3 regions of the Paraburkholderia sp. XV genome follow, and region 1 is predicted to be linked to each of the others. Evidence: riboswitches for the same ligand, from Rfam matches in the RefSeq annotation. Region 1 holds a riboswitch; each other region holds the start of a gene.
What was found. Region 1 has a riboswitch for cobalamin ahead of KFO72_RS27725 (TonB-dependent receptor domain-containing protein). Riboswitches for the same ligand answer to the same signal wherever they lie in the genome.
Positions count from the first base shown of each region.

Region 1 (5,406 bases):
AACGCACGGCGCTGCGCGAGGCGCGCGAGCGGCCATGCGTTCACCTGCATTCCGTCCAGTTCGATGTGTCCTTTCGCTGGACGCACAAGACCCGCGAGCGTCGAGATGAGCGTCGTCTTGCCCGCGCCGTTCGGACCGGCGATGCACCAGACTTCACCTGGATAGAACGTGTGCGTGAAGTCACCCAGCAAGGTGCGCGAGCCGGCCCGCAAGGTCAATTGGTCGGCATGCAGGGTGGCATCGGCGCTTGTGTCTGCGATCATGCGTGCGTTCATGCGCGCCTCCGTCGAAGCAGCATCCACAGGAACACGGGCACGCCGATCAACGCGGTGATGACGCCGACGGGCAACTGCGCGGGCGCGATCACCGTGCGCGCGACCAGATCGGCGCCCATCACGGCAACGCCGCCGCCGAGCGCGGCTGCGGGCAGGAGCATCCGTTGATCGTTGCCGAACGCGAGCCGCAGCATGTGCGGCACGACGAGCCCGACGAAGCCGATCGTGCCGCCCGTCGTCACGGCAGCGGCGGCGGCGAGCGACGCGACCAGATAGACGCGCAGCCGCGCGCGCATCACGGGCACGCCGAGCGCTTGCGCCGCGGCGTCACCACGCAGCAGGACATTGAGTTGCGGCGCGATGGGCACGATCGCGAGCAACGCGATGCACAACGCAGCGAGTGCGAGCCACGGCGCGCCGCCGCCGTTCAGATCGCCCGTCAGCCAGAACAGCATGCCGCGCAGGCGGCTGTCGGGCGCGACCGTCAACAGCAGCGTAATCACGGCGCCCCACCCGGCCGCGATCACCGCGCCCGTCAGCAGCAGACGCGGCGATGCGTCCTGCGGCTCGCCGCGCCACAGCGCGCCGCGTGCAAGACCGAGCACCAGCAGGATCGAGACGAACGCTCCGGCGAACGCCGATGCATCGACGATCCACCACGCGCAGCCCGCCATCATCGCGACCAGCGCGAAGCTCGCCGCGCCGCCCGACACGCCGAGCACATACGGCTCGGCCAGCGGATTGCGCAGCAGCACCTGAAGCAATGCGCCCGCGAGCGCAAGCAACGCGCCGCAACCGAAGCCGGCGAGCGCACGCGGCAGGCGCAGCGTGCGAACGATCTGCGTGGCGAGATCGGACGATGCATCAGGCGACGGCAGCAACGCATCGAGCACGCGCGACGGCGCGACGCTCACGCTGCCGAGTGCGAGCGACGCCACGAAGACCACGAGCGCCGCGATGCCGAGCGCCGTCCAGATGGCGAGCGCGCGCTTCGCACTCATGCCGCGCGCGAGCTGGACCGGTCGGGGTTGCGGCTGACGTTGCACGAGTCCGCTCATCGCGCGTTATTGCTGCTGCCAGCCGAGCGTGAGGTAGGCGCCGCGCCTTGGCGTGTTGTACGTGTAGGCGAGTTCATAGTCCTTGTCGAAGAGATTCTGGATTTGCGCGGCCACGTACCATGACTTCGTGATGTTATAGCGCGCGGACAAGTTCACGATGCCATACCCGCCGAGCACCGTGCCGCCGTCGTCGCGCTCGCCGCTCACGAGCCATTCGCCGCCCACCCGCCAGCTGCCGAGATTGCGGTTCGCGGCGAACGACGCGAAATGACGCGCGCGACGGTTCAGGTCGGTATGCGTGTCTTCATCGACGGGATTCTGGAACGTCACGGCCGCGCGCACGTCGGTTTTGCCCACATGGCCCTGCCACGATCCTTCGATGCCCTGCACTTTCGCATGTCCCACGTTCTCCGCGACGTAGATGCCCGGCGTGGTCTGCACATAGTCGATGAGGTTCGTATAGCGCGTCTGGAATGCCGTGAGCTTCAGCAGGCCGAGCGCGTCGGATGCGTACTGTAGTGCAGCTTCGACGGAATGGCTGTGCTCCGGTTGAATGAGCGGATTGCCGCTGTACGGGTAGTACAGATCGTTGAAGCTCGGCGCGCGAAACGCATCGGACCAGCTTGCAGTCACCTTCCAGTGCTCGTTGAAGTCGTAGCCATAGCCCAGATAGTAACTGTTGGCTCCGCCGAAATCCGAGTACTGGTCGCGCCGCAGGTTCGCCTGGACCTGGCTGTTGCCGAAGCGCCCCGTGTAGCCCGCGAATACCGAGTTCACGTGACGCGCGGGCGCGCTGTACTGATTCGAGTCGAGCGTCTGGTCGAGATGCTCGTAGCCCAGTTGAAGCTTTTGATCGCGCGAAAACGTAAAGTCGTTTTGCCACGTGTACTGCCGGTTGTCCGAATCGTAGCGGTATAGGTAGTCGCCGTTGAGCGACGTGTTGCTGCGATCGTTGCCTGTCGCGACGACGAAGCGCGTGGTCCACCAGTCGGTGAGCTTGCCGTTCGCGAAGGCTGACGCCGTCTGCACCTTGCTGTGCAGATTGTTGAGATCGGTGGGCAGACCGAAGGGATTGTCGAAGCTGTCGTTGCCGTTCGACTGAAAATAGCGCAGGCCGATGTCCCACTGGTCGTTGAGCTTGTGGCGCAGCGACGCGCTCACGCTCTCGTTGAAGTAACCGTTTGCGTTCGGATTGACGGGCGCGAGCGCCGGGTCGATCGACGAAAAACCGTCCGTCTTCGCGCGCGCGAGTGTGACGCTGAAGGTCGTGCGGCCGTCCTTGTCGAGTGCACCGTCGACGCCCGCCGCCTGGCGTTGCGTGTGATAGCTGCCGTACTCGACGTCGAAGTGAAAACGCGGCGGATGATTGCCGCCGTCCTTCGTGAACACCTGCACTACGCCGCCGATCGCACCCGATCCGTACAGCGCCGACACGTTGCCGTTGACCACTTCGACGTGATCGATCTGGTCGAGCGGAATCTGTTCGAGCTGCGCGTTGCCCTGGCTCACCGAGTCGACGCGCACGCCGTCGATCAGCACGAGCGATTGCGTCGCCGACGCGCCACGCAGAAAGAGACTCGACGTCGCGCCTGGCCCGCCGTTTCGCACGATCTGCGCGCCGGGCGCGAACTGCAGCAGTCCCGGCAAATCGCGCGCGCTGCTGTCCGCGATGTCCTGCGCGTCGAACAGCGTGGTCTGCGGAATCGCGTCGGCGAGGCGCTGCGCGCGACGGTCGGCTGTCACCACGATGGGCGACAACGTCGCCGGGATCGTCTTTGACGACATGTCGGTCGAGCCGTTGTCCGATCGATCCGTGGATGTGGCGGATGGGTTCGCCTCGTCGGCCGTCTGCGCGCCTGCGGCGAGCGGGACTGAAGCGAAGGCGATCACGGCGAGCGCAGCAAGCGGCGCGCGTGTGAAGTGTGGGCACAGCGGGCGCGGAAACACCTGGCGCAGATACGCCGGGTGGACAAACACGGAGGTGAGCATCGAAAGAGTCCTGTGGGCCTGTGCGCGGCCCGCTCCTCGTGGGCCGATGCCTGTACAAGGAGCAACACCCTCCTTGCCTCCGGCCGGTATCCGGGCTGACGACTGGCCGACCCGCCTTCCCACGCAGCATGCGCAGTGGCGCTTCGCACGGCATCGGCTCTCATGGATGGCTCGACGCGTGCATGGGTCGACCTGCAGGAACTGCGGTCGTTGTACCGTTGCGAGGACAGCGCAGGTTGGCTCGTCCGGGCGGACTTCGCTCCCTGCTTCCCGTTTAACTGCGCGCGGCGCGATACCGCGCGCGGGCACCAGAGTGCCGCAAGTTTAGAAGTGGCGCACACACGCGTCAAGAAACGCGGGGACGGCGCAGGGACGACGAGGGTGGACTGTTAGAAAGAGTCCCTTTTTCAAGGGTAAAAATGCGTGAATCGCGACGACACACCTGGATAATGCGGCATTAAAGCGCTACTGTTACGTCTCGAAACGAGACAAATGCCCGAGCGTGCGACATTCCGCGCTAGAATGCCATGTCTTTAGAGGACGCAGCACATGCTCACCGAACTCGAAACACTGTCACAGAACATCGGCCGGCTGATCGAGATCAGCCAACGCTACAACGAAGCGCGCCTCGCACTCGAAGAACAGCTCGCACAAGCGCGCGCCGAATGCGAAGCGACCCGCGTAGAACTCGAACAGACCCGCGAAGAACGCGCCGCATTGCAAGCGGAGCGCGATGCGCTGTCCGCGAAGATCGACGACGCCCAGGTGCGTCTGAACGCCATCCTCGAGAAGCTGCCGCGCGCTCGCGGTCATGAGCCCGACAATCAACTCGATCTCCTCGCGCCCGAGCAGCAGGTGCAGGCCAATCACGACGCGAACAACGACGCGACCCGCCACGGAGAAAACGCATGACCACGAAGCAGATCGAAGTGTCGATCCTCGGCCAGCCCTATCGTCTCGCCTGCTCGCCGGAAACGGAAGCGGCGCTGCTCGAAGCGGTGGCGCGTGTCGACGCCGAGATGTCGAAGATCCGCTCCAACAGCAACGTACGCGGCCAGGACCGTATAGCGGTGATGGCGGCATTGTCGCTGGCATCGGAACTGCTTAGGTTGCAAGCCAGCGTGCGACACGGAGAATCATTTCCCGCCGAAGAAATCCGGCGTACAATGCACCAGATGAATGAGCAGCTGGGCACTGTGATTCAACAGTACAGCAGCGTGCAGTAAAGAAAATTCTGGTGGGCTTGATTGTTTCGCGGTCGGGCTCATGTTGTAGAGCAAACGTTTTAAAGCTTCCCTGCCTGGTTCGCCAAGGTCATATATTCCTTGAACCAATGCTATGTGCACGGTTGCGGAAATTTGTAGCACGGGTGTGCGCGTCACTCTGTCTGATGTACCCGAAGTGCTGCTAACTGCGACCAATTCTGAACCTCAGGTTCAGGATGCCGGCCTAGCGGCTAAGGCGGGGACCCATACGAACGGCATCGGACTTTGTCCGGTGCCGTTTTTCTTTGGGCGCGCGCTTTGTGCAGATTGGCGCGCTCCGCGTTGCAAGCCGTTTGAAGCAGTTCGACGAAGACCTTCCTTTTATCTCACGTTCAATCCGACTCATGCGCTACTGGCTGATGAAGTCCGAACCGGACGAAGCGAGCATCGACGATCTCGCGAATGCCCCGCAACGCACGCTGCCCTGGACGGGCGTGCGCAATTATCAGGCGCGCAACTTCATGCGCGACGTCATGAAGATTGGCGACGGCGTGCTGTTCTACCACTCCAGTTGCCCTGAGCCGGGCATTGCGGGCATCGCGGAAGTATCGTCGACGCCCTATCCCGACCCGACCCAGTTCGATCCGAAGAGTCCCTATTACGACGAGAAATCGACGCAGGAAACGCCGCGCTGGACGCTCGTCGATGTCGTATTCAAGAAGAAGATCAAGCTGATTGCGCTGGCGGCGTTGCGCGAGCATCCCGAGCTTGCCGACATGCGCGTGCTCGCGAAGGGCAACCGTCTGTCGATCACGCCCGTCACGGAGGCGGAATGGGCGTTCATCACGAAGCAGCTTGCAAAGCGCGCTGCATGAATGC
Region 1 is NZ_JAGUUD010000072.1:39,361-44,766, forward strand. Features, by position in the region: gene KFO72_RS27715 (ABC transporter ATP-binding protein) at 1-275, opposite strand, end outside; gene KFO72_RS27720 (FecCD family ABC transporter permease) at 272-1,333, opposite strand; gene KFO72_RS27725 (TonB-dependent receptor domain-containing protein) at 1,340-3,322, opposite strand; cobalamin riboswitch at 3,386-3,650, opposite strand; gene KFO72_RS27730 (hypothetical protein) at 3,872-4,234, shown strand; gene KFO72_RS27735 (cell division protein ZapA) at 4,231-4,548, shown strand; RNA gene ssrS (6S RNA) at 4,613-4,794, shown strand; gene KFO72_RS27745 (EVE domain-containing protein) at 4,932-5,402, shown strand.

Region 2 (5,406 bases), on a different contig from region 1:
ACGTCTCGAAGCCGCCCAGCGGCTGCGCTTCGGCGAGCGCGATACGCGTCAGCGTGCCGCCATTCTGCGCGCGCCACACGACGAGCGCCGCCTCGCCTTCGAGCGTGACGGCGTTCGCAATCAGCCGCCCGCCTTGTTTCAGCGCGCCCCAGCAGCCGTCGAGCACACCCTGCGCGGTCACGCCGCCGCCGATGAAAATGGCATCCGGCGCGGGCAGGCCATGCAGTGCGTCGGGCGCCTTGCCAGCGACCAGTTGCAGCCCCGGCACGCCGAGCGCGTCGCGATTGTGTTCGATGAAACGCTGACGTTCGCCGTTCGCTTCGATGGCTATCGCGCGGCAACTGGCGTGCGCGCGCATCCATTCGATGCCGATCGATCCACAACCCGCGCCGACGTCCCACAGCAGTTCGCCAGGCGCTGGCGCGAGGCGTCCGAGCGTCAGCGCGCGCACGTCGCGCTTGGTGAGCTGGCCGTCGTGACGATAGGCGTCGTCGGGCAGCCCGGGGGTCAGCGCGAGCCGCGGCGCGTCCGGTGCATCGCGCCGGCAGTCGAGCGCGATCAGGTTCAGCGCCGCCGACTCTCCAATCGACCAGTCGTGCGCGCGCGCGTCGACGATGCGTTCGGACGCGCTGCCCAGATGTTCCATCACGATCATGCGCGTCGCGCCGAAGCCGCGTTCGACGAGCCACGCGGCCACGGCGGCGGGCGTCGCGCCGTCAGCGCTCAGCACGAACACGCGCGCGCCATCGTGCAGATGCATCTGCAACGCGGCAAGCGGCCGGCCGACCAGCGACACCGTCGCCACATCCTGCAACGCCCAGCCGAGACGCGCCGCCGCAAGCGATACCGACGACGGCGCGGGCAGCACGCGCAATTCGTCGGCGGGAACGAGGCGCGCGAGCGTCGCGCCGACGCCGTAGAACATCGGATCGCCGCTCGCCAGCACGCACACGGGCGTGTCGCGCCGCGCCAGCACGGGCGCGATGTCGAACGGATGCGGCCATGGCTCGCGCGCGGCGGACAGGCACACGGGCAGCATCGCCAGATGCCGCTCGCCGCCATAGATCACCGACGCGTCGATCAACGCGCGCCGCGCCGTTTTCCCCAGGCCGGCAAAACCGTCATCGCCCATTCCCACTACGGTCAGCCACGCTGACATGCGTCGATCCTCATCTGCTTGCTGTACTGAAAACGCTGCTGCGGGCCGTGTTTCAAGGCTGCGGCATCGTTGTGCTGTTCGAAAAAAGGCATAATACCCGTTCGCCGGTGCCTTTCGGGGCCTAAGAGGGAACACACATCACTGCGATGACCGTGACTGCCCCCGCAACTGTATGCAGCGAGTCCACGCCAATTTGCGCCACTGGTGATACCGGGAAGGCCCGGCGTGTGCAGCGACCTGTGAGTCAGAAGACCTGCCGGCCAACAGTTCGTGCCAGCCAACATCGGGCGGGGTGTACCGATGCCGAGCCGCTCTCCTTCGAGATGCCCGGGCCGTCGCGCGACGTAAACCCCGTAATGTCTTGAGCCACGCTTTCCATTCGTCCGACGCTTCCGCCTTGCGCCCTTCGGCTTGTCCGGGGCTGTTGCGCATCGTGCCCGCGCTCGACGGCGGCCTGTGCCGCGTGAAGCTGGCGGGCGGCGAATTGAGCGCGACGCAGGCACTCGCCATGGCCGGGGCGATCGACGAACACGCGTCGGGTGTCGTCGACATCACGAATCGCGCGAATCTGCAGTTGCGCGGCGTGAAGCGCGGCCATGAAGCTGCGCTCGTTGCAGCGCTGCTCGACGCGGGGCTCGGACCGCAGAACGCCGAGCATGCATTCGCCGACGACGTGCGCAATGTGATGGTCAGCCCGGTTGCGGGCCGCGACGCAAACGCGTTATACGACACGAGCGCGCTAGCTGGCGATCTGCTGACGCTGCTGCAAGGCGACACACGGTTCGCCGCGCTTTCGCCGAAATTCGCGCTGATGCTCGACGGCGGCGAGCGTCTGATGATGCTCGATCATCCGCACGACATCTGGTTTTCGGCGATGCCGCAGCGCGACCGTCCGGACGTGCTGTTCGCAATCGGACTCGCTGGCTGTCCGCCCGTTACGACGGACCATGACAGCGCTTTGGCCGCCGTCACGGCTACGGATCTTGCGACGTTCACGCAAGCGCTCGTCCACACGTTCCTCGACCTCGCCGCGCCGGACGATGCCCGCATGCGCGACCTGCTCGCCGCGCATTCCATCGAGAACATCATCGGGCACGCCGAACGCAGGAGCGGTGTGAGCCTGCTGCGCGACGCGTCGATCCGAGGCTGGCGCCGGGAACCCGCCGATGCCGAGCGACGGCTCGGCGCGCATCGGCAAAACGACGGACAGCGCTGGCATGTCGGCGCGCAGCCCGCGTTGGGCCGCATGAACAGCACGACGTTGCGCGGCCTCGCCGAACTCGCCGGCGGCAATGCGCGCGCGACGCTGCGCATGACGCCGTGGCAAAGCGTGCTGCTCACCGACATCGACACGGTGAACCTCGACGCAACGTTACGGAAGCTCGAAGCACTCGGCCTCGCCACGACCGCTGACAATCCGCTGACCCGCGTGATCGCATGCGCCGGCTCGGCCGGCTGCGCGAAGAGCCAGGCGGACACGAAAGCCGACGCACTAAAACTGGCCGCACAGGTACCCGAGCATACGCAAGTGCATCTCAGCGGCTGCCCGCGTTCATGCGCGGCGGCGCATCGCGCGCCCTACACGCTGCTCGCGGCAGCCGACGGCCATTACGACCTGTATCACACACACGACCCGCGCGAGTCCAACGGCTTCGGCCGATGCATCGCGCGCGGTCTGACGATCGACGAAGCGGCGGATGCACTGAACGCGTCCGCCCTTCCCCCAACTGATGAGCCATTCGATGCTTGACTACATCCGCGACGGACAGGAAATTTATCGCCAGTCGTTCGCGACGATACGCGCGGAAGCGGACCTGTCGCGCATTCCCGCCGACCTCGAAAAGCTCGCCGTGCGCGTGATCCACGCGTGCGGCATGGTCGATATCGCCGGCGACCTGCGCTTTTCGGACGGCGCGGGCCGCGCGGGACGCGAGGCGCTCGCCAGCGGCGCGCCGATCCTCTGCGACGCGCGTATGGTCGCCGAAGGCATCACGCGCGCGCGGCTTCCCGCGCACAACGACGTGATCTGCACGCTCGCCGATCCGTCCGTGCCCGGGCTCGCGCGCGAGATGAACAACACCCGCTCGGCGGCGGCGCTCGAACTGTGGCGCCCGCGCCTGCAAGGCAGCGTCGTCGTGATCGGCAATGCGCCGACCTCGCTGTTTCATCTGCTCGACATGCTCGACGGCGGCGCGCCCCGCCCGGCGCTGATTCTCGGCTTCCCGGTCGGCTTCATCGGCGCCGCGGAGTCGAAGGCGATGCTCGCCGCCAATAGCCGCGGCGTGCCGTTCGTCGCCGTGCAGGGCCGGCGCGGCGGCAGCGCGATGGCGGCGGCTGCCGTGAACGCGCTCGCATCGGAGGACGAATAATGGCCGATCAGGCGAACAGCACGCGCGGGCGTCTCTATGGTCTCGGCGTCGGCCCCGGCGACCCGGAACTGATCACGGTGAAAGCGCTGCGGCTGCTGAAATCGGCGCACGTGGTCGCGTATTTCGTCGCGAAGGGCAAGAAAGGCAACGCGTTCTCGATCATCGAGTCGCATCTGTCGAGCGAGCAGCAGCAGTTGCCGCTCGTCTATCCCGTGACGACGGAAGCACTCGAACCGCCGCTGTCGTACGAAGCGATCATCGCCGACTTCTACGACACGGCCGCCGAAGTGGTCGCGAAGCATCTCGACGCCGGGCGCGACGTGGCCGTGATCTGCGAAGGCGACCCGTTCTTCTACGGCTCGTACATGTACCTGCACGACCGGCTCGCCAACCGGCTCGCGCCGCGCTTCGAAGGCGAAGTGGTGCCGGGCGTGTGCTCGATGCTCGGCGGCGTCGCCGTGCTCGGCCAGCCGCTCGTGTATCGCAACCAGACCTTGTCGGTGCTTTCAGGCGTGTTGCCCGAAGACGAACTCAAGCGCCGTCTCGCCGCCGCCGACGCCGCCGTCGTGATGAAGCTCGGCCGCAATTTCGACAAGGTGCGCCGCGTGCTCGACGAACTGGGGCTCGCGGAGCGCGCGCTATACGTCGAACGCGCGACGATGGCGAACCAGCGCATCGTGCCGCTCGCCGAAGTCGACCCGATGGCGTCGCCCTACTTCTCGCTGCTCGTCGTGCCGGGGGAAAAATGGCAAGGCTGACAGCACCGCCCGCGATCGTGATACTCGGCGTCGGTGCGCGGGACACGGCGCGGCGCGTGCAATCGCTGTATGACGGCGCGCAGGTGCATGGCCTGCAGGGCCGGGTCGCCGATGCCGATGTCGCTTACACGGAACTCAACGCGCATCTGCGCGAGCTTTACGCGAGCGGCACGCCGATCATCGCCCTGTGTGCGGCGGGCATCGTGATTCGCTGCGTCGCGCCGCTGCTCGCGAACAAGGGCGCCGAGCCGCCCGTGCTGGCCGTCGCCGAGGACGGCAGTGCCGTCGTGCCGCTGCTCGGCGGGCTGTCGGGCGTCAATGCGATGGCGCGCGAAATCGCCGCCGCGCTCGACGTGCCGCCCGCGATCACGACGAGCGGCGAGTTGCGCTTCGGCGCGTGCGTGCTGAATCCGCCCGACGGCTACACGCTCGCGAGCCTCGATCAGGGCAAGCGCTTCGTGTCGGATCTGCTGGCGGGCGAAGCAACGCGTATCGAAGGCGACGCGCCGTGGCTCGACGGCGTGCAACTGCCGCTTGCCGACGACGCGCAACGCGCGATCCGCGTCACGCCGCTGGCATGGCACGGCGCGACGGACGAACTGGTGATTCATCCGCGCAGTGTCGTGGTCGCCGTGCGTGCAACCGGCTCCGGCGCCGGATCGTTGCCTCAACGGATACGCGAAGCGGCGCAGACGCATGGGCTGGCGGCGCAAGCGCTGGCGGTGCTGCTCGCGCCCGCTACGCTGACGGGCGATCCCGCGCTTCGGCAGGCAGCCGACGAGTTGCAGGTCGCACTACGCTTCACCACTGACAGCAGCCTGGACCACGATGCAGACCATAGCGCGGCCCGGATGCTCAGCCAAACCTTACGCGTGCCTCACAAAGCGCTCGACGCGCCCGGCGACGCGCCCATCGCCTTCGCCGTCGCTCAAGCGCCGCTCGATCCCGCGACAGTCGGCCGCGCGCGCGGCAAGCTGAGCGTGATCGGCCTCGGGCCCGGCGACGCGTCGCTGATGGTGCCCGCTGCGCGCGCGGCGCTGACGCAGGCCACCGACATCCTCGGCTACGAAACCTACGTGAAGATGGCGGGCCCGTTCCGCGCGGATCAGCGCGTGCACGG
Region 2 is NZ_JAGUUD010000023.1:42,459-47,864, forward strand. Features, by position in the region: gene cbiE (precorrin-6y C5,15-methyltransferase (decarboxylating) subunit CbiE) at 1-1,159, opposite strand, end outside; cobalamin riboswitch at 1,248-1,435, shown strand; gene cobG (precorrin-3B synthase) at 1,521-2,909, shown strand; gene KFO72_RS14490 (precorrin-8X methylmutase) at 2,902-3,528, shown strand; gene KFO72_RS14495 (precorrin-2 C(20)-methyltransferase) at 3,528-4,286, shown strand; gene cobJ (precorrin-3B C(17)-methyltransferase) at 4,274-5,406, shown strand, end outside.
Region 2: linked by a shared signal. The riboswitch ahead of cobG (precorrin-3B synthase) and the one ahead of KFO72_RS27725 (TonB-dependent receptor domain-containing protein) in region 1 are both predicted to bind cobalamin.

Region 3 (5,406 bases), on a different contig from region 1:
AGCGCGTGCCGTGCGCAGAATGCGATGAGTCCGGGCTCGCCGGCTTTCGTATCGACGGAAGCAACCGCTGTCAGCGCCGCGAACGGCAGCGTGCCGCCAAGCGCGTCGCGCACGGCGGCTTCGATCTGTTCGGCCGATACGCCGCGCCGGCAACCGATGCCCGCGATCAGCGCCTTCATGGCTTGAGCATGGCATCGACGGGCGCCGCGAGCGACGCGACGCCGCCGATCACGACGATCGACGGTGAACCGAGCTGCGCCTGCGCGACGCGCTGCACGAACTCGCTCAACGTCGCGCGGACATGGCGTTGCTCGGGGCGCGTCGCCGATTCGATGGCGGCGCAGGGCGTGTCGGGCGGCATGCCGGCGCGCAGCAGCGCGTCGACGATCTCGTTGAGCCGCCGCATGCCCATGTAGATGACGAGCGTCATGTGGGTGGCGGCGAGCGCGCGCCAGTCCGCCTCATGCTCGCCCGCGCCGTGGCCGGTGACGAAGATCACGCCCTGCGCGTGGTCGCGATGCGTGACGGGAATGCCGACGGCAGCGGGCGCGGCGATGCCCGCCGTGATTCCGCTGATGATTTCGACGTGAATGCCTGCGGCCTGCAGCGCCTGTTGCTCTTCGCCGCCGCGGCCGAACACGAATGGGTCGCCGCCCTTGAGCCGCGCGACGCTGCGGCCCGCGCGCAGATGATCGAGCATCGTCGCGACGATTTCGGATTGGGGTGTGGATTGCTGTCCGCCGCGCTTGCCGACATGGACGATCTGCGCGTCGCCGCGCGCGAACTGCAGGACCTCGGGATTGACGAGATCGTCGACCAGCACGACGTCGGCCAGCGCGAGCGTGCGCGCGGCTTTGAGCGTCAGCAGTTCGACGTCGCCGGGGCCGGCGCCGATCAGCCAGGCGCGGCTCATGGCGAGGAGGGCGCCGCTGCACGGGCAGGCGCTTGAATGTGACAGGTCATGCGATGTTGCTTGTGACGCGCGACGGCTGCTCGAGCCGGTGCCGCGCGTGGGCGCTAGTATCCGTTTCCCGCGGTTCCAGCGAATGGCGATGAGATTCTCGCCCCCTTGCAACTGGCCGGTATCCGGGCTGGCGGCTCATCGCGTTCGCCTTCCCACCTGCGGATGGCAGGCAGTGGCCTTGAACGCACTGCGCGAAACATGCTTCATTCCGCTCGCCGCGTGACCGTTGCGGGGACAGCACAGGCTTGGCGGCTTCATGCTTCGCGTGGTTCGCCCGTGTTGCGGCCGCGATGTGAAGGCGCTTCCCTGTTTCCCGTTTAACCCCGCCGGCCTTCGAGCCAGCGCGGGGCACCAGATGCGCCGATACGATAGCACACACGCCCTGCGGGCGGGCGGCGCGGGACCGTGCGACGGGCTCGCCCGACGACGATTCCCACCGTGTTCCAAGAAGTTCGAAAACTGTTTTCAAGTGTTGTCGGTAGTAAATCCTAAGGGCGGTCATTTATAGTGACCGGAAGTGGAATGACCGTTTTCCCGGTATCAAATATCGGATACCTAATTAAATTTCACGCCAATCCGGATTAGCGGTGCCGGGCACCGCTTTTGACTGCATCTGCCGTCGAACCGGCAGATTAACTTTAGGGAGAAAATCAACATGAAAATAACAGCGATTGCGTCGGTATTGCTGGCGGCCATGCTCACGGCGACCTCAGTGCAAGCCGCAGACTCGCTCGCACGGGACGCGGATAAGCTCGTGGAAGCGGCGCCGCCCGTGCACCTGAAGGCGCGCATCATCGCCATCGACGCAGGCGCCCGCGCAGTCACGCTGAAGGGCGAGGACGGCATTGAGGTCACGATGCTGGTGGACGGCAAGATGCCCGGGTTCGACAAGCTGCGCGTAGGCGACAAGGTCGACGTGCTGTACAAGAATGCACTGCTCGTCCAGGCCGAAAAGGTCGACCCCGCCGGCAAGGGCATCCGTGAGCGTGTCGATGCGCAGGTGACGGTGCGCGGCTCGGACGGCCGGGACTCGCTGCATCAGGTCGAAACGCTGTCCACCGTGCAGAAGATCGACCCGGCGAAACGCCTGCTCACACTGCGCGGTGTCTACGAGACGCAGGTCATCAAGGTCACGCCGGATTTCGACCTCAAGGATCTGCACGTCGGCGACACGATCCACGCGGTTTTCGTCTCGGCGACGGCTATCGAAGTCACGCCGCAAGCTACTGCGCACTAATTTCACACTCAGTCTCCACTGAGTCGTGCCTCTCCACGGCTGTCGCAGGGCGGCAGCCGGCGGACCCTCTCTTTTGCGATCCACGCAACCGAACGACGGCATCGGCCAACCCTGATGTCGTCGTCTCACCTTGACGCTACCTGCCGCCGGGCCTAAACTCGCACGCACTCTGGTGCTCGCGTGCGCTCTCTGCGCGCGCAGTTAAACGGGAAATAGCGGGCCGTGCGCACAGCCGCCGGCCAAACTATGCTGCTCCCCGCAACGGTAGGTGAAGGCATCGCGCAGACGATGCAGAGCCGGCCTCGCTGCATGTGCGTCCAATAGCGGCCCATGCAGACAATCCACTGCGCGAAAACGCTCGCGCGGGAAGGAGAGGCGGCGCTTTCATCAGCCCGGATACCGGCCCGAGAAAACGACGCCATGCTGCGGGGATGCGGCACCGTGTCGACTGTTCCTCATGCGTCGCAGTGCGTTTGCGCGTCCGGTCGTTCGGCTGGCGCGAGCGCATGCGGCGCCGTTTTCGTCCCCGTGTATCACTGAAGACCTCGCAAAAGCGTGCCGGACGGCGCGCAACGTCGAAGTCACTCGAACCTGTTTCGAGCAACGGAGCCATCATGCAGACACAGATGCGCAAGATTCCGGTGACGATCGTCACGGGCTTTCTCGGCAGCGGCAAAACGACGTTGATGCGTCACATTCTTCAGCACGCGGGCGGCCTGCGCATCGCGGTGATCGTCAACGAGTTCGGCGAGCTGGGCATCGACGGGGAGATTCTCAAGGGCTGTGGCATCGGTTGCGATGAAAACGGCAACGAAACGGAAGGCCAGCTATACGAGCTTGCCAACGGCTGCCTGTGCTGCACCGTGCAGGAAGAGTTCTTCCCCGTCATGGAGCAACTGGTGGAGCGGCGCGACCAGATCGATCACGTGCTGATTGAAACGTCGGGCCTCGCGCTGCCGAAGCCGCTCGTACAGGCCTTCAACTGGCCGTCCATCAAGAACAGCTTCACCGTCGATGCCGTCGTGACGGTCGTGGACGGTCCGGCTGTGGCCAGCGGTCAATTCGCCGAAGACCCCGTCGCCGTCGATCAATTGCGCAAGGCCGATCCGAATCTCGACCATGAATCGCCACTGCATGAACTGTTCGAAGACCAGTTGTCGGCCGCCGATCTCGTGATTCTCAACAAGACCGATCTGCTCGACGAAGCGCAGCAGGCGAGCGTCGAAGCCGTCATCCGCGAAGAGATTCCGCCGCAGGTCAAGGTGGTGCGCGCGCACATGGGCCAACTCGATCTGCATGCGCTGCTCGGGCTCGAATCGGCTTCGGAAGACACGATTCATCTGCGCCACGATCATCACGGTTCCGCCGACGATCCCGAGCACGCCGACCATCACCACGACGAATTCGACTCCGTCGTCGTCATGGCGCGCGCGCCTTCGCGCGAGGCGATGATCGCGGCGTTACAGCGGGTGGTCGAAGGCCACACGATCTATCGCGTGAAAGGCTTTGCCGCGTTGCAGGACGCGGCGATGCGTCTCGTGATTCAGGGCGTGGGCGGGCGCTTCGACAGCTATTTCGACCGGCGCTGGCAGGCGGGCGAACTCGACGCGTCGCCGCTGAGCCGCTTCGTGCTGATCGGCGCAGACCTCGATCAGCCGGTGCTGCAACGCGCGCTCGACGCAGCCTTGAGCGCTCAGGCGCAACAGGCTTAAGTCACCTTAAGGCACCTGAAGGCACCGCGATGCATCTGCTGCGCACCGTCCCGGGCGGCTTCGTCGACGATACGAAGGGCGTGATCCGTATCGACCAGAAGCCGGCCGATATCGTGATCCTCAGTTCCGCCGACACGACGCTGTCGCTGCTTGCGAGCGTCGTGCCGCGCCTGGGCGACGGCTTTCCGAGCGTGCGCCTCGCGAATGTCACGTATCTGCGGCAACCGGCTTCGGTGGACTTTTACCTCGACGATGTGTTGCAGCATGCGCGCGTCGTCGTCGTCGATCATCTGGGCGGCGAGGCATATTGGCCGTATGGGATCGAACAGGTCGTGGCGCTGGCGCAGCGCAGGCAGCAGACGCTCGCAATGTTTTCCGGCGACTTGCAGGAAGACCCGAACCTGCTCGCGCGCAGCACGGCTGACGCGGACCTGTGCCATCAGTTATGGCGCTATCTGCGCGAGGGCGGCGCGCACAACGCCGAATCGTTCATGCGTTGCATTGCGTGGCGCGGGTTCGGTTGGGGCAGGGAGCCGGCACCGCCGAGTCCGCTGCCGGCTGCCGCGCTGTATCACCCGGCACGCGATATCGCCACGATTGAAGACTGGCAGGCGCGCTGGAAGCCCGGCGCGCCCGTGGTCGCGATCCTGTTCTACAAGGCGCATTTGCAGGCAGCCAACACGGCCGTATTCGATGCGTTGATCGACGCGCTCGAAGCACGCGGGATGAACCCGTTGCCCCTCGCGATCACGTCGCTGAAAGACACGATCAGCCGCGATGTCGTGCAGCAACTCGCCGCCCAGCATCGTATCGCGCTGGTGCTGAATACGACGGCATTCGCCGCCTCCGCTATCGACGACCCCGAGCCGCTCGCATTGGCGGGCGACGCGCCCGTGATGCAGGTGATCCTGAGCGGCGGCAATCGCGACGACTGGGTGAACGACAATCACGGCCTCAATTCGCGCGACATCGCGATGCACGTGGCGCTGCCCGAAGTGGATGGCCGCATCATTACGCGCGCGATAAGCTTTAAAGGGCTCGCGTATCGCTGCCCGCATACGGAAGTGGATGTGGTCCGTTATCAGCCGGATCACGAACGCGTTGAGTTTGTCGCGGAGTTGAGTGAGCGCTGGTGCAGGTTGCGGGTCAAGTCGAATGCGGACAAGAAGCTCGCGCTGATCCTCGCGAACTATCCGATGAGCGAAGGGCGTATCGGTAATGGCGTCGGGCTCGATACGCCAGCCTCCGTCGTCAACATTCTGAAGATGCTGCGCGACGAAGGGTATCGCATCGACGACGTGCCTTCGAACGGCGGCGCGTTGATGAACGCCTTGACGCAAGGCGTGACCAACGATCCCGTCGTCCGCGATCTGCGGCCCGCTTTGCAAAGCCTTGCGTTGAGCGATTACATGCAACAGTTCGCGCGCTTGCCGCAGTCTCTGCGCGACGCGTTGAACGCGAAGTGGGGCGCGCCGGAACACGATCCCACACTG
Region 3 is NZ_JAGUUD010000023.1:63,804-69,209, reverse strand. Features, by position in the region: gene KFO72_RS14555 (cobalamin biosynthesis protein) at 1-179, opposite strand, end outside; gene cobA (uroporphyrinogen-III C-methyltransferase) at 176-913, opposite strand; cobalamin riboswitch at 1,060-1,335, opposite strand; gene KFO72_RS14545 (hypothetical protein) at 1,620-2,201, shown strand; cobalamin riboswitch at 2,355-2,624, shown strand; gene cobW (cobalamin biosynthesis protein CobW) at 2,816-3,913, shown strand; gene cobN (cobaltochelatase subunit CobN) at 3,943-5,406, shown strand, end outside.
Region 3: linked by a shared signal. The riboswitch ahead of cobW (cobalamin biosynthesis protein CobW) and the one ahead of KFO72_RS27725 (TonB-dependent receptor domain-containing protein) in region 1 are both predicted to bind cobalamin.